One region of the Bacillus nitratireducens genome, then DNA from elsewhere that is predicted to be linked to it. Evidence: predicted binding sites of a transcription regulator. Region 1 holds the regulator's gene; each other region holds the start of a gene.
The links. The regulator LexA, encoded in region 1, represses DNA repair genes until DNA is damaged. The targets are predictions, from matches to a motif close to CGAACATATGTTCG.
Positions count from the first base shown of each region.

Region 2: Q3V31_RS06420 (DNA polymerase IV) is a predicted target of LexA. The motif match lies at 3,701-3,714, and genes of this name have one in related genera.
Region 3: Q3V31_RS26355 (Y-family DNA polymerase) is a predicted target of LexA. The motif match lies at 3,496-3,509, and genes of this name have one in related genera.

Region 1 is NZ_JAUMJO010000002.1:509,246-515,087, forward strand. Features, by position in the region: gene glnA (type I glutamate--ammonia ligase) at 2-1,336, shown strand; gene Q3V31_RS08955 (PadR family transcriptional regulator) at 1,643-1,966, shown strand; gene Q3V31_RS08960 (DUF1700 domain-containing protein) at 1,959-2,501, shown strand; gene Q3V31_RS08965 (DUF4097 family beta strand repeat-containing protein) at 2,505-3,305, shown strand; gene lexA (transcriptional repressor LexA) at 3,408-4,028, opposite strand; gene Q3V31_RS08975 (YneB family resolvase-like protein) at 4,170-4,826, shown strand; gene Q3V31_RS08980 (DUF896 domain-containing protein) at 4,872-5,111, shown strand.
Region 2 is NZ_JAUMJO010000002.1:22,338-28,179, forward strand. Features, by position in the region: gene Q3V31_RS06385 (aromatic acid exporter family protein) at 1-142, shown strand, start outside; gene Q3V31_RS06390 (L,D-transpeptidase) at 159-719, shown strand; gene Q3V31_RS06395 (DUF3894 domain-containing protein) at 933-1,172, shown strand; gene prli42 (stressosome-associated protein Prli42) at 1,263-1,355, opposite strand; gene Q3V31_RS06405 (GNAT family N-acetyltransferase) at 1,544-2,089, shown strand; gene Q3V31_RS06410 (tripeptidase T) at 2,217-3,335, shown strand; gene Q3V31_RS06415 (hypothetical protein) at 3,382-3,588, opposite strand; gene Q3V31_RS06420 (DNA polymerase IV) at 3,731-4,969, shown strand; gene Q3V31_RS06425 (DUF3932 family protein) at 5,124-5,375, opposite strand; gene rnz (ribonuclease Z) at 5,565-5,842, shown strand, end outside.
Region 3 is NZ_JAUMJO010000009.1:167,774-173,615, forward strand. Features, by position in the region: gene Q3V31_RS26335 (hypothetical protein) at 748-882, shown strand; gene Q3V31_RS26340 (hypothetical protein) at 1,081-1,209, opposite strand; gene Q3V31_RS26345 (DUF8096 family protein) at 1,587-1,766, opposite strand; gene Q3V31_RS26350 (YolD-like family protein) at 1,860-2,189, opposite strand; gene Q3V31_RS26355 (Y-family DNA polymerase) at 2,205-3,476, opposite strand; gene Q3V31_RS26360 (hypothetical protein) at 3,818-4,666, shown strand; gene Q3V31_RS26365 (hypothetical protein) at 4,723-5,193, shown strand.

The DNA of each region.
Region 1 (5,842 bases):
AATGGCTAGGTACACAAAAGAAGATATTTTCCGTTTGGCGGAAGAAGAGAATGTAAAGTATGTCCGTTTACAATTTACAGACCTTTTAGGAGTAATTAAAAACGTAGAGATTCCAGTGAGACAATTAACGAAAGCTCTTGATAACAAAATGATGTTTGATGGATCTTCGATTGAAGGTTTCGTACGTATTGAAGAATCTGATATGTATTTATATCCTGACTTAGATACTTGGGTAATTTTCCCTTGGACAGCTGAAAAAGGTAAAGTTGCTCGTCTAATTTGTGACATTTACAATGCGGATGGCACTCCATTTGATGGAGACCCACGTAACAACTTAAAACGTGTGTTAAAAGAAATGGAAGCTTTAGGATTCTCAGATTTCAATCTTGGACCAGAGCCAGAATTCTTCCTATTTAAAGTAGATGAAAAAGGAAATCCAACATTAGAATTAAACGATAACGGTGGATACTTCGACCTTGCGCCGATGGATCTAGGGGAAAACTGTCGTCGTGATATCGTACTTGAACTAGAAGAGATGGGCTTTGAAATTGAAGCGTCTCACCATGAGGTTGCTCCAGGGCAACACGAAATTGACTTTAAATACGCAAGTGCAATTCGCTCATGTGATGATATTCAAACATTCAAACTTGTTGTAAAAACAATTGCTCGTAAACACGGTTTACACGCAACATTTATGCCAAAACCATTATACGGTGTGAACGGTTCAGGTATGCACTGTAACCTATCACTATTCAAAAATGGTGAGAACGTATTCTTCGATCAAAACGGTGACTTACAATTAAGTGATGATGCTCGTCACTTCATCGCAGGTATTTTAAAACACGCACCAGCATTTACAGCGGTAGCAAACCCAACTATAAACTCTTACAAGCGTTTAGTGCCTGGATACGAAGCTCCTTGTTACGTAGCATGGTCTGCACAAAACCGTAGCCCATTAGTACGTATCCCTGCATCTCGTGGTATTAGTACACGCGTAGAAGTACGTAGTGTTGATCCAGCTGCAAACCCATATTTAGTAATGGCTACATTATTAGCAGCAGGTCTTGATGGAATTAAAAACAAATTAACTCCACCAGCTGCAGTAGACCGTAACATCTACGTAATGACAAAAGAAGAGCGCGAAGAAGCAGGTATCGTTGACTTACCAGCAACATTAGCGCAAGCGTTAGTTACTTTACAATCTAATGAAATCGTATGCGGTGCATTAGGTGATCATTTACTTGAGCACTTCATTGAAGCAAAAGAAATTGAGTGGGATATCTTTAGAACTCAAGTTCACCAATGGGAACGCGATCAATATATGTCTCTATACTAAGAAGTAAAAAAGCCTTGATACTACGGTATCAGGGCTTTTTTTATTTGTGGACAACATAGGTGCTGGCGGAATAAATTGAATAGCTGTCCGCGAGATGCTCGGAAAAATCACGGAGATTATTTAAAATACTATTGTATTTCTTCAATATTGTATGTTTTGCTCAGTGTTTGATGTTGTGGATGTGTTTAGTGATAAATTAAAGTTTGAAAATATAGTACCTTGCAATAAACAGTACTAAGTGGTATATTATGGATAAAACAGGTGCCGTGTATTGAACAGTACTGAAATAAGAAAGGGGGATTGTCCTTGAACGTTCAATTTAAAAAAGGTGTGTTAGAACTGTGTGTATTGGCGCTTGTAAAACGTAAGGATTGTTATGGTTATGAACTTGTTCAGCAAATTTCAAATAAATTTTTAATATCGGAAGGTTCTGTATATCCGCTATTACGTCGTTTAACGAAAGAGGGATATTTTCAAACATATTTAAAAGAATCCACGGAAGGACCGCCCCGTAAATATTATCAACTAACAGAGCAAGGGGAGATGCAACTTACGTTATTAGTAACAGAGTGGCGTGATTTTGCTAAAGGTGTTCAAGAAATTATTGAAGGGGTGGAATGGGATGAGTAAAGAGCAGTTTCTTAAAGAATTATCAAGTCATCTTAGAAAGTTACCAGAAGAAGAGCGACAAGATATTTTATTTGATTATGAAGAGCACTTTCAGTTTGGGATGGAAGAGGGGAAAACTGAATCAGAAATAATAAAGGGACTTGGCTCTCCAAAGGTAATTGCGAAAGACTTGCTTGCGTTGTATCGCTTTGATGAGATGAAAAAGGATCCATCGACTTCGAATATAACAAGAGCTGTCATGGCAGCGATTGGACTTAGTTTGTTTAATTTTATTATTGTATTAGGCCCGTTAGTTGCAATTATCGGTTTTATATTTTCATTTTGGGTCGGTGGTATTGCTAGTGTAGTGACACCATTTTTCGTTATTATAAAAATATTTATGGGTACGTTTATATGGTTGGATCTTTTCGTTAGTATAACGTTTGTTGGAGTAGGTTTGTTGTTATGTATTGTAGCTTATTATAGTACGAAGTGGTTTAAAAGATTATGTGTACGCTATGTAGTATGGAACTTCAAAATGATAAAAGGGGAGTAGATGATGAAAAAGATATTATTAGTAGCTATCGCTTGTATCATTATTGGAGTAATAGGGATTTCACAAACATATGAAAAAGCAGTAAAAACTGCAGAAAAAGGAGATAAAGAGGACGTAATTAAGAACGAAACGCTAAAAAATGTAGAAGTTAAGTTAGATGCAGGAGATATTGTTGTCCAAAAATCTCCTGATTCCTCTTTTTATGTAAAGCAAACAGGGGACGTAAGTAAACAGGAAATTCGTATTGCTGAAGATGGTGATACATTAAAAGTCATAGGGGAAATAGAAAAAGGTGTTTCATTTGATTTTTCATTTTACAATTTTGGATTTCGAACGCCTACATTGACTATATTAGTACCTGAACGTTCTTATCAAGAGATAAAAGTAAATTCATCCGCTGGACAAATAGAAATAAGTAATGTGAAAAGTGACCGCGTAAGTGTTGAAACACTCGCAGGAGAAGTGGATTTGAAACATGTAACAGCTAAGAGTGTGGAGGGATCTACAAAAGCTGGTGAGGTGAGCTTTAAAAAAGTAATAGGGAAAGTAACAGCAAAAACGGCTAGCGGAGATGTATATATTATGGATCATGATCCAAAATATGATGTAGAGGCAAGTTCAACTGCTGGAGATGTAGATATTACTTTGTTGGAAAAACCACAAGATGCAGTTATAACGGGGCAAAGTGCTGCTGGAGACGTGACAATTTTTAATGAAGAAAATCAAAATATAACAATTGGTAATGGGAGTAAAAAAATTAGCGGTAAAACAGCTGCTGGAGATGTTACTATTGAAACGCGTTAATAATTAAGGTAATGCATTCTTTTGAGTAAACGGAAATCTATCAAAATATAAAAAGAAGATAATCCCCTATATAAATAAGGGGATTATCTTCTTTTTATATTTTTAATGTAAATCACGATATACGCCGATTACTTTTCCGATAACTGACACTTGTTTTAAAATGATAGGTTCTAGTGAAGAGTTTTCCGGTTGTAGACGGAAATGATCTTTTTCTTTATAGAAACGTTTAACAGTTGCTTCGTTATCTTCTGTTAAAGCAACTACAATTTCACCGTTGTATGCAGACTGTTGTTGGCGAACTACAACTAAATCTCCATCAAAAATACCAGCGTCAATCATGCTATCTCCAGAAATGCGTAACATAAACACTTGATCTGCTCCAGCAACGATACTAGCTGGAAGTGGGAAGTGATCTTCTACACTTTCGACTGCTGTAATCGGTAAACCGGCAGTAACTTTTCCGACGATTGGAACTTGAATAACAGATTGTGTTTCTGTTTCCATTCGGTTGTCACCTAAAATTTCAATTGCGCGTGGTTTTGTTGGATCGCGTCGAATATATCCTTTTTCTTCTAGTCGTGATAAATGTCCGTGCACTGTAGAACTAGAAGCGAGGCCGACTGCTTGACCGATTTCACGTACGGAAGGTGGATATCCTTTTTCTTGTACTTTTAGCTTAATAAAGTCGAGAATGTCTTGCTGGCGTTTCGTTAACTTTTCCATGTTTTCTAACACCTCGTTTTCTTTCATTTTTCTTATTAATAAGTATAACATGCGAAAAAACATTCTACAAACATAAGTTCGAACAAAAGGAAGATTTATGATACACTAGAGGGAAAATAAAGCGAGAAAGAAGGGTTCAAAATGAATGCAATTGTTTATGCGCGTGTCAGTACAACAAAAGAAGCACAAGAAACATCATTATTGCGTCAAAAGGATGAATTATTGCATTTAGCTGAGCGCTATCAAATGAATGTGACAAAGGTGATTGAGGAGCAGGCTAGTGGCTATACAATTGAACGTGATGGCATATTAGAAGTATTAGATACAATTCGAGATGAACAAGTTGATGTACTTCTAATACAAGATGAAACGCGTCTTGGTAGAGGGAATGCGAAGATTGCATTAATGCATTGTTTACATAAAGAAGGAATAAAAGTATATACACATACGCATAATGGTGAATTACAACTTTCAGATTCTGACTCGATGGTATTGGATATCATTGGAATCGTGGAAGAGTATCAAAGGAAGATTCACAATTTGAAAATTAAGCGTGGCATGCAAAGGGCGGTAGAGAAAGGGTTTCGCCCAGAGAATAATTTGAAAAATCGTCATTTAAGTATAGGACGTGAGAAAAAAGAAGTACCAATTGAGGAAATTGTACGTTTACGCCGGAATGAATTAACTTTTGAAGAAATTGCAGCAACACTTCGTGGTTTTGGTCATGATGTTTCAAAAGCAACTGTACATCGAAGATATGTAGAATATACAAAGCAATTGCTTGATAAAGAGGACTAACTATTGTATGATAATAATCAGTTTTGAGTAGAAGGGGGATTCGAGATGCCAAGTCACGAACTCATTGAACGCATTAACTTCTTAGCGAAAAAAGCAAAAGCTGAAGGCTTAACTGAAGAAGAACAACGTGAGCGCCAATCGCTACGTGAACAATATTTAAAAGGATTTCGTCAAAATATGTTAAACGAATTAAAAGGAATTAAAGTCGTTAACGAAGAAGGCACGGATGTTACACCGACGAAATTGAAAGCTTTAAAAAAGCAAGATAATGCAAAATTAAATTAAAAGATGGGCATAGCCCGTCTTTTTTGATATTAATAGAAAGATACGTGAGTAATAGCTTTCCGGTTGTAATGCTACTTCAATCGTTTCAATACATAGTGAGTGGTGAATTTAGACATATCAATTGATATGTCTTTTATTATGTACTTGTTGCGAAGGTAATATGTGAATAAATCGAATTGGTTGACATAGCGTTATTAGAAGCAATGATTGCAAGTAGATTCAAGTAGATTGTATATACAGTAATTCTTTAGGCAGGATAAAATAGATGCGAGGAGAATATGCTTGTGCAATTTGTTTTATGATTAGTAGGAGTGCGTGGTTGAAATTAATGTGCTCTTCATATTTGCGCTAAGCTTAAAATATGGTCTTGTGCATGTGTTACTTTGATGGTAATTATTATTGATTTTATTTCGATTCAAAGGGAGAACACTCTTCTTTATTTTTAGTTAGAGCCTTCTATTCATTTGCCACGCGCAGTAATGAAAGGTTAAATATACATTTTTTATTTTTGGATTTAATGATATTGCATAAAAATACAGATAATTCCCTTTCTTTTTAAAATAAAAACAATAAAAAAGTATGTCATATTGAATGCCCATACATTCCCGGAAACATTGATTTTTTTATAAAATATCAAAAAAACATCAACATATTTGTCGATACATGTTGTATAATCTTGCGTGGGAAGCTATCATATAAATGTATAAAACGTTTACTAACATACGCGAAGG
Region 2 (5,842 bases), 490 kb from region 1:
ATTTAGAGACATGCCATTGCCAGTTACACGTGAAGAATTTGAGATACGTGCGAAACTTGTTCAACTTGTGTATGAAATGGAGCAATATTTACTCATTAAAAGTCGCTTTAAGGGAAAGGATAATATAAAAGAACTTATATAGAAGGTAGGAATTACATATGCCGTATCTTCTCTCTTTCATATTATGTCTTTCTTTATCACCGATCTGGCCTCTTGGTGATAATCCGCGTACCGGAGATCCTTTTATTATTGTAAATAAAGCGACGAATAAGTTAGCTTATATTGACGATGGGAAAATCCAAAAGGTTTTTCCAGTAGCGACAGGAAAAACGAATGAATTAACCCCAGAGGGAACTTTTGATATTGTAATGAAAGCAAAGGATCCGTATTATATTGCGAAGGATATTCCAGGTGGATCACCGAAAAATCCACTTGGGTCAAGGTGGATTGGATTTAATGCACGAGGAACAGATGGGAGTAAATATGGAATACATGGAACAAACCAACCTAGTTCAATTGGAAAGTATATTTCACAAGGATGTATAAGAATGAAGAAAAACGATGTGGAGTATTTATTTGATCGTATTCCAATTGGAACGAAAGTATGGATTGTGAAATCGAAAAAATCATTTCAGCAATTGGCAAAAGAAAAAGGAGCCATTGCATATGAAAAAGCCGACACAAAAGTTGGCTTTTTCTTTTATTATAAGTTGTCTTGACATGTGTACATAACCATGCGTTAATGAAAATATAGAAAGATAAAGTGAAACTTTAATCAGTGGGAGGTTATTACCCGCTGATTATTAGTTGAACCAATCGGGCATTTACGGGCAGTTGATCTCTCGCCTAACTGCTTTGCCCTAGCCAAATTTTGAGGTGGGAGTCTTACTGCCCGTTAATGCGGGATAAAAATAGGTAAAGGGGTTGCTCATATGTACTTGAATCCGAGAATTTCTTATATGCAGTTTTTTGTGGGTTTTCTATTTGTTATTACATTCATATTGGCAACTTTTAATATATGTTCTTACGTTGTAGCGATTGTATTTATGGCATTACTCAATCTTACTTTTGTTATTGGGGCATTTCAGCAGAAACAATATACAAGCTTTGTAATAGCGCTTGTAATGGCTTTTTCCTTTAGTATTGTAGCAGTTGTACTATATATAAAATAAAATATTCATTAGAAGATAGACTATCTCGATTTCGAGATGGTCTATTTTGTATGTGTAAACAGTAAAAAAAGGACGAGTGAATCGTCCTTTTTACCAAAACATACTTGCGCCAGTAAGTAGTGTTGTTACAAGCATAGAAATTAGCATTATATAAACCATAATTTTTTGAGCTTTTTTATGCATCGTTAAACCTCCTTGCAAATCAGTACAATTTCATTGTAACGAGAAATGAAATTGTGGACAAGGGGAGAGAAAGGACAAAATTCGGGAAGGGGGTGCAAAATATAACAGGAAATTTGAGCATACGTAGAGAATATGTTAAAAGGTAGATTATTAGTTTTTGTTATGCAAGCATGAAGAATGGAGATACGATGATGAAAATATACGAAACAGAGCGTTTACATTTAAGGGAAATTGATGAGTCGTATGCGGAAAAAGTTCTTCAATATTACGACAAAAATCGTGATTTTTTAAAAGCGTGGGAAGAGTATAGACCGGATGATTTTTTTACGTTAGATTACCAAAAGAAAAAGTTACAAAAGGATAGAAAAGAGTTCGCGGAAGGTAAGATCATCAGGCTGTGGATTTTTAAAAAGGGTGATGATACAAAAATTATTGGATGCATTTCATTTAATCTAATTGTTCGCGGAATTTATCAATCTTGTGTACTTGGCTATAAATTAGATAAGGAAGAATTGAATAAAGGTTACACAACAGAAGCGCTTAGAAAAGCAATTCAAGTTACCTTTAAAGAATTTCATTTACATCGTATAGAAGCACCGATCATGCCGCGTAATTTAGCATCTATACAAGTAGTGACGAAAATAGGATTTCAATATGAAGGTGTATCTCGAAAAATGCTAATGGTTAATGGTGTTTGGGAAGATCATATGCGCTGGGTGTTGTTAAACGAGTAATAGAAGGCAGATGGGTATCTAGATGTATGAACCATCTGTTTTTTGTCTTGTATTTCGAAACTTTTGCGAAATTCTGTTATAATTAATATTGTTACATACATAATGGTAGTGCAGGAGGCGCAGTCTTATGATTAATCAAGAACGTTTAGTAAATGAATTCATGGAGTTAGTACAAGTAGATTCTGAAACAAAATTTGAAGCAGAAATTTGCAAAGTGTTAACAGAGAAATTTACTGCTTTAGGTGTAGAAGTATTTGAGGATGACACGATGGGCGTGACTGGTCATGGTGCAGGTAACTTAATTTGTACTTTACCAGCAACAAAAGACGGTGTTGATACAATTTATTTCACTTCTCATATGGATACAGTAGTTCCTGGTAATGGAATTAAGCCTTCTATTAAAGATGGATATGTCGTATCAGATGGGACTACTATTTTAGGAGCGGATGATAAAGCTGGTTTAGCATCTATGTTTGAAGCAATTCGTGTTTTAAAAGAAAAAAACATCCCTCATGGTAAAATTGAGTTTATTATTACAGTTGGAGAAGAATCGGGTCTTATTGGTGCAAAAGCGTTGGATCGCGAGCGCATTACAGCGAAATATGGTTATGCATTAGATAGCGATGGAAAAGTTGGTGAAATCGTAGTTGCAGCGCCAACACAAGCGAAAGTGAATGCGATTATTCGTGGGAAAACAGCGCACGCTGGCGTAGCACCAGAAAAGGGTGTATCTGCAATTACTATCGCAGCAAAAGCAATTGCAAAGATGCCACTTGGTCGTATCGATTCTGAAACAACTGCAAATATTGGGCGTTTTGAAGGTGGCACACAAACAAATATCGTTTGCGATCATGTTCAAATTTTTGCAGAAGCTCGTTCTTTAATCAATGAGAAAATGGAAGTACAAGTTGCAAAAATGAAAGAAGCATTTGAAACAACTGCAAAAGAAATGGGTGGTCATGCAGACGTTGAAGTAAATGTTATGTACCCAGGTTTTAAGTTTGCTGATGGAGATCACGTTGTAGAAGTTGCGAAACGCGCTGCTGAAAGCATTGGCCGTACACCTTCTCTTCACCAAAGTGGTGGCGGAAGTGATGCGAACGTAATCGCAGGACACGGTATCCCAACAGTTAACTTAGCAGTTGGTTATGAAGAGATTCATACAACAAATGAAAAAATTCCTGTTGAAGAATTAGCGAAAACAGCAGAATTAGTTGTAGCTATTATTGAAGAAGTAGCGAAGTAAGTAATAAAAAAGACGTGTGAACCAATTATGGTTTACACGTCTTTTTTTATTTTGATTCAATTGCTTTCACAAGGCGGATAAGCCAATATAAGAAGACCCACGGAAGTACATAAGTTGTTGTAAAACGTATGAAATGAGAGAAGATTCCTAAAGCGTAAATGTTAATGTTAAAAAGGGGAAGTAACAAATAATTAATTGCAAGGATTACTATAATAATAATAAATACATAATTGAGTTTATTATGTTGTTTCATAACGATTCATCTCCTTTACAATAATATCCATTTGTTACATACAGTATAACAAAAAATAGATAGAGAAAAGCCAATAATTATTATAACGTGTAAAGAAATTTGATATAATGAAAGAACAAATGTTCTTTGAGGGGTGAGTAGTATGCGAGAAATGTATCCGAAAAATGGTCGTGTTATTTTACATGTAGATATGAATTGTTTTTTCGCATCTGTTGAAATTGCTCATGACCCATCATTACAAGGAAAGCCATTAGCGATTGCCGGGAATGAAAAAGAGCGAAAAGGGATTATCATAACATGTAGTTATGAGGCGAGAGAATATGGAATACGTACGACGATGCCCTTATGGGAAGCAAAGCGATTATGTCCGCAATTAGTTGTGAGGCGTCCTAATTTTACATTATATCGAGAAGCTTCATTTCAAATGTTTCAAATTCTTTCCCGTTTTACAGAAAAAATACAACCGGTTTCTATAGATGAAGGGTATTTAGATATTACAGATTGCTATGCGCTCGGTACGCCCCTTGAAATAGCGAAGATGATTCAAGGGGCGTTATTAACAGAGTTACAGCTTCCGTGTAGCATCGGAATTGCTCCAAACCTTTTCCTAGCAAAAACAGCTTCTGATATGAAAAAACCTCTCGGTATTACCGTGCTTCGAAAACGAGATATTCCAGAAATGATTTGGCCACTTCCAGTTGGAGCAATGCATGGAATTGGAGAAAAAACAGCTGAAAAATTAAATGATATTCATATACAAACAATTGAGCAGTTAGCAAAAGGAAACGAACATATCATTCGCGCTAAAATTGGAAAGCACGGTGTTGATTTACAACAGCGGGCAAAAGGTATGGATGATAGGGAAGTTGATCCGGATCAAATAGGACAGCATAAAAGCGTTGGTAATTCGATGACTTTTTCAAAGGATATGGACGAAGAAAAAGAATTACTTGATATGTTAGACAGATTATCGAAATCAGTAAGCAAAAGGCTACAAAAACGAACGCTTGTTAGTTATAACATTCAAATTATGATTAAATACCATGATAGGCGGACGGTTACACGGAGTAAGCAATTGAAAAATGCAATTTGGGAAGAACGTGATATTTTTCAAGCGGCATCACGTTTATGGAAGCAACATTGGGATGGTGATTCTGTTCGCCTGTTAGGTGTTACGGCTACTGAAATAGAGTGGAAAACAGAATCGGTGAAACAATTAGATTTGTTTTCATTTGAAAAAGATGCGAAAGAAGAGCCGCTACTTGCTGTCATTGATCAAATTAATGATAAGTATGGAACACCGCTTTTACAACGAGGTAGCCAATTATTGCGTAAGCAAGAAAAGTCGTTTCAGCAAAAATTAGAGAATAAGTTTATGTAGAAGGTGTCATGGATTTAACTTTTCTTTTTTAGATGGAAGAGAGAATTCAACCATGCTTAGAAGCGGTCAAATCCTTTTTCGGGTTCATGCCAAGTTAAAACAAAAGGTATGGATATAAATAAAAAGCACTGATTACAGTGCTTTTTATTATAGATTATGAGATTGTATCATTTTCAAAAATAACAATTTCTGAACTGTTTGTTGTTGAAACGCGTTGTGCGTAATATGTTAAAGCTGAAGAAATATATGTTGGTAACGAATCATTTGTATGTGTTGTTGTATATTCATGGATTAATTCTTTCAAAGTCGTCCATTCTAATTGTGCTGGGTGATCAGACACGAAAGAACTTACCCAGCGATCAAATGAAGATGAAAAATCAGTTTGTAAACGAAATGCTTCTTTCATAATAAAACGCTCCCTTAAAATGTAGTATAATTATTTTAACATAAAACACGAACGATTGCTAAGTTTTTTAACTATAACGTTCGTGTTATATAGTTGTCTAGATGATTGGTTATGCAAATTCAATTTGCCATTTGAAATAACATTCCGTAAGATGAGAGATAGATTATATAAAGAGCTGGAGGAAAGAAAGTGGAATTTGTATTTTTAGGAACTGGTGCAGGTGTTCCTTCGAAAGGAAGGAACGTTTCAGCAATTGCTTTGCAATTGTTAGAAGAACGAGGACAGACTTGGTTATTTGACTGTGGTGAAGCGACTCAGCATCAAATTTTACATACATCTGTGCGCCCAAGACGCATTGAAAAAATATTTATTACGCATTTACATGGCGATCATATTTTTGGGTTGCCTGGTTTATTAGGAAGCCGTTCGTTTCAAGGTGGAACAACAACGTTAACGGTGTACGGACC
Region 3 (5,842 bases), on a different contig from region 1:
TCGTTGTGTATTTTGATGATATCAGGGTGTTTGGTGTGAAGTCACTGTTTTCGGTAATTTGAATGTAAACTAATATTTAAAAGTTTACATTCGTATTTATAATAAATAAAAAGCAATTTTTAATGTTTTAAAAGTGCTTTTAACTTGATGTTGATGCGACGGAATCTCAAGTATGTAGAAATTTAAAAAAGTCCCTTCATAATGCTAAAGGGACTTTGCTCACACAAATGATCTGCACATCAATTCATCTTTGATATACAGATCATTTGTATGATAATTTTTATAAATAATTGCTAAATAATGAACTTACATAAATGCTTTTAAAAGTTCTTGAACTAATGGAAGTGCTCCACCTACAAATTTTAAAACTGTCATTGCGATTGTCATATTATTTCCTCCTCTTTTGTTCGTATTAAGGTATGATGATTTTTATAAATAATTGCGGAATAATGAACTTACATTACTGCTTTTAAAAGCTCTCCTACTAATGGAAGCACTCCACCTAAGAATGATAAAACTGCCATTGCGATTGTCATATTATTTCCTCCTCTTTTGTTGATGCTAAGATGTGATTTATCTTTATGCTTTCATTATAGTAAGCGCTTACATTTTTATCAATACATTCTTATATGCAATATTACATATTTATATATTTAGACAAAAATCAGGCCGCTATTAGTCATACCTTAATGGTATCATAGCGAGGTGAGAGTCTTTAAGGGTTCTCCTTAATAGGAGGAAACGGATATGGAAAGAGTGAAAGCGATTATTGAAAGTAATCTGAAATTCAAGAGCTGGGTTAAACAGGTACTAGCCATAGGCGGAATGTTAGGGTTCTGCTTCTTTGTGTTATATTTTTACAGTTTCTTAATTGTTATGTAAATATATACAGCTATACTAGTGGAGTCTTTCCTATAGAGGTAAGGCTCTTTTGTTGTATCTGATGTTGCTTTTAAATAAAGTTATGACGTTTATAAAAAAGACGCGATGTTTTGAATAAAGTCACGATGTTTCAAAGAAAGTTGCGATAAAAAAAGAAATTAATCTTTTGTTTAAAAAGATTAATTTCTTTTTTATGATTTAAATGTATTTTAACTTTATTATAAAAGAGCCTAAATCATAGCCTGTTTTTATTATAGCTATAGCTGAAATTATGGCTAATGGATATTTAATAAATGGATTTTTTAGGGATTCCTGTATATTTTTCATATTGTAAACCTCCATTGCATTGATAATCTTAGTTTATATATTATCATAAATATTTATATAATGATTAATAGTTATTGTGTTTAGCTCTATTAAATATAATGGGAAGAAAGGTACTTAAATTTACAGAGAACAAAATGATCAAACTTTTTTATAAAAATTGTATACTAATTCACAAGGAAAGCATCCATTTTGAACAAACTTATTTCAAAATGGATGCTTCTTCTTTACCATATAATATGTGTTTGCGTAATGTTTCTGATTAAACTTTATTCCAAACCAACAGTATATCATATTGTTCTTTTTATTTTATAAAGAAAAAAGCCCTGGATAGGTAGACTTTGTTATAAGTGTCTACACTATAGGGTACTTTTTAAGGACTATATGATTTTCTTCATACCGCATTGACGACACTCTCTTAAAAAAATGTAATCTTTAACGGAACTCTTGAATGAAGTATTGCCGCAATTATCGCAACGACCGCTAATTTTATCAGGGAACTCTTTGTATGCGTATATTTTACTTAGATCGTATTCTTGTTTAGATTCTTTATTTACCATTTGTTTCACCTACATACATAATAAACTGAATTAATATAACTTAATCATAATAACATGAAGTCTTCACATAGATACTTTTTATTTTGTAGATGATTATGTATATTTTATATCTGTTACACGATTAATTTTTATATATAGTACATTATCATATTGGTTCCTAAATCTTAATTCATTACAGACCATATCGTAGTAATGAATATAACCCACTTCGGAATATACCTTGTTCTGTTTTTGGTATGAAATACTTACTTGCTTATTTTCAGCCATTGCACAACACACAATATCATTTATAAGATCTAGTTTTTGTTCATCTAAAATAGGCATCGGTACTTCGTTTTGTTTTTCATACATTTCATTTAATCCTTCAAATTGTTCTTTTATGGCTGAAAATGGAACCCATCGCATCATACCTCTATCAATCATAATCTGTATTCCTCCTTATGCTTTATGTCCACCTATTTTCCCGTTTCTTTCCCTTTGTGTAGCACCTTTAATAAAGCTAATCCCACGCATAATTGAATTTTTACCATATCTATGCCGGATTCCGTCCATTGTCTTTGCTAATTTCCTTTTAGTATCTTTTTGGGAAGTATCTTCGAAAAGTGACATTTGAATTGCATCATCCCTGGTCAAATTCTTTAGTGTAATATGTATTTGGCGCACCGGATGGCCCGAATGAAATTTTTTCAGTAAGTCTAAACAAGCGGCATAGACATCTTCCGTTAAGCAAGTTGGCTGATCCAAGGTAATTGCTCGTTTAAATCCTCCACCAATGTATTTGCTATAGCCTATAGAAAGCTCAACCGTACGACAACATTTATCTATAGATCGTAAGCGAAAACAGGTTTCTTCTATTTGTTCTAGAAGAAGCATTTTTAATTTTTTGGGGCTAAAACAGTCTTCTAATAATATTTGCCCTTTTGTAATAGAAGTGCTTTTCGGAATGTATTTATTAGCAATTCGGCTCTCATCAATACCGTATGAGAAACGATATAACTCTTCACCTTTTACTTTGCCAAATCGCTTGATTAGATGTTCTTTAGGCGTTATAGCAACATCCTTCAAGGAAAATAGCCCCATGCTGTGCAATGCCTCTTCCGTAGCCTTTCCAATTCCCCATACTTTGTGAAGCGGCTTAATTTCCCATAATTTTTTCGAAACATCTTCGTATGACCACATGGCAATTCTAGAGTTTGAATGTTTACTTTCCACATCTAGCGCAACTTTTGAAAGAAACAAATTCGGTCCAATTCCAATTGATGCGGTTATGCCAGTGGTATCATATATTTCTCTTTGAATCCTTTTAGCAATTACAATTGGATCACGTCCGAAAAGATGAGCTGTTTGTTGCATGTCTAGAAAGCACTCGTCTATGGAATAAACGTGTAGATCCTCTAATGCTACATACCTGGTGTAAATTTCTGTGATTTGATTTGAAATTTCTACAAATCTTTTCATTGTTGCATTCACAATAATAATATTTGGGTCTCTTGGTATTTCGTATAATCTAGTTGCTGTAGAAATCCCTAATTTTTTCAATTCAGGAGTCGCAGCCAATACAATAGATCCATTTCGATTTACGTCTCCAACAACAGCTAGCTTTACTTTCAATGGATCTAAACCTCGCATTACACAAGCGCAACTGGCGAAAAATGAACATAGATCGATACAGAATATCATTCGATTCATGTATTTTGAGTAATCGAACATCATTTTACCCTCCAAAAACAGAACGTTTGTTCCTATTATAAACCTATTGTTTTGGATTATACAATCATTTGTTAGAAATTTTTATCACAATACGGTACGTAAAATTACTATCAATGTAATCAAAAACAATTTATGATTATTATTCTTAAGAACATTGTTCTTATGTGGAAGAAACCAATGAATATTATAAAAACTATATTTCGAAGCAATAGCTACAGCACAGGAGAAGTAATATTTCAGGAAAATACTGAAAAACAATCTATTTTTTGTAATAATATAGTAGTAATTAGAATGCAATTAACAGTAACAGAACCTGTGAACTAGAAAATGGAGTGACTACCATGTACAGATTTCGAAATATTAAAAGCTTATTAGGTGAGTACAAAGAACTGGAAAATCAAGAAATATATTTTTCAGACCTCGATTCATTAAATGATCCAATGGAGGGCATAAGGGAGTATTATTGGAAGGGAGATATTATTGTTTGGAAAAATTTTTTTAAACATTATATGTATAGCCTAACTCATGTATTTTTAATGTCTAAATTATTATCAGAATTAAACAATTCACATATCCCTATTTGGGATCGAGAACAATATTATAGTGAAAAATACAAAAAAATTATTAATATGGTTTATGAACGTGTTTTCAACAGCGAATATATAAATTTCTGTCTGAATTTCTTATCCAAACAATCTAAAGAAACTTCTCAAGACGAACTTTACGTATATTTAAAAATTCTACACTATTTCACCTTAGAAGCTATCTTGGAAGTAAATATGGAGTTAGGTCTATCTTCACAATCAATTAACCCCTTTACCTCCATGATAAGATCTGACCTAATAACAGATTTAAAAGATACAATGGAACAATTTAATAAAAAACCAAACCTTTACAATGACTATATACAAGTATACAAAGCCGTACTAAATGATAGCGAATTAGAAGCTGCCTATAATGTTGAAGAAAATCAAAATAGCCAGAAAACAAAATTTATATATGTTGAATTTACAGAAAGATATTTAAAGAAAATTACTGAGCTGACATATCCAAAATGTTATGTATCTTGTTTTATGGATAATTGTACAAATTCAGCAGTTTGGGGACATTATGGGGATAGTCACAAAGGTGTTTGTCTTAAATTCCGAACTCACGATGCTGATGTACCTACAATTGAATTAAAAAAATAATTGGACATTCAGATTTAAAGAAAATTTATAAATATCGTCCTTTTGAATTTTATAAAATGAATTATTCTAATCAAATTCAAAGAATTAATTTTTTTAGTCATTTGGGATACTTAAAGCATAATGTACTTTTACGACAATGGTATACAGATTCAGAAGGGAATATCAGTAACTTTGCAAATCAATTAAATGATGAAGTTATTAAGGATTGGCAAAAAGAGTACTGGCATAACTATCAAGCTCCATTTTTAAACAAATCCATTGATTGGCAATATGAAAAAGAATATAGATTATTATTATTTAGTGCTTTAGATATCTATACAGAAGTGCATGATAGAAAATTGAAATATAAATTTGAAGATTTAGAAGCTATTATTTTTGGAATGAAAACCTCCAGAGAAGATAGAATAAAAATTATAAAGATCATTAAAGAAAAATGTAAACAAGAAAATAGAAATAATTTTGATTTTTATGAAGCAATAAGTTCTAAGGGTGAAATAACAATTAAAAAGTTAAGAATAAAACTCTGATTTGAAGTGCTTCCTGTCAAGTAGACAGTATTTAAAAAGCACGAATAAATAATCTAAGTTCTATATTTACATAGCCTCAGGTTATTTAATTTCTTTTAAAATCTTTGGTGATTATAAAAGTATATATATATTTACCTACAGAAAATTTAATCCCTTTTAAATTAATTATTAACTATACTCGTTAGCAACTATGTATTTTAAAGTTAAATATTTAAAACTTCTTATGGGGGTACCGCCACATGCCCATCAAGCTAAGATTTTAAAGTACCCCATCGCTATTAAGCTAAGAAAAACAAAAGAGGACCTGCTATGTATAGCAAATCCTCTCCTAAAATGGCAAAGAGTAACTCTTACCTTACTCTTTACGCATATATTACATGATTTTTAGTGAAAATTCTAGACTCTTTATATTGAGAAATAAAGAATTATCGTTTTAATAAAAATTTCATTTTGTAGAAATAAAAACCCTAGTTTCCTAGGGTAATGGTATAACAGCTCAATATATTTTATTCTTTTATATTGTAACGTAATATTACGTTAAAAACAGCAGGTAAATTTAACTAATTTCAGAAAACAAGAGCAGCTAGCAAAAGCTAACTGCTCACCTAATGGAGGTCTTGTTCCAACTAGGTTATCTACAGTATTGACG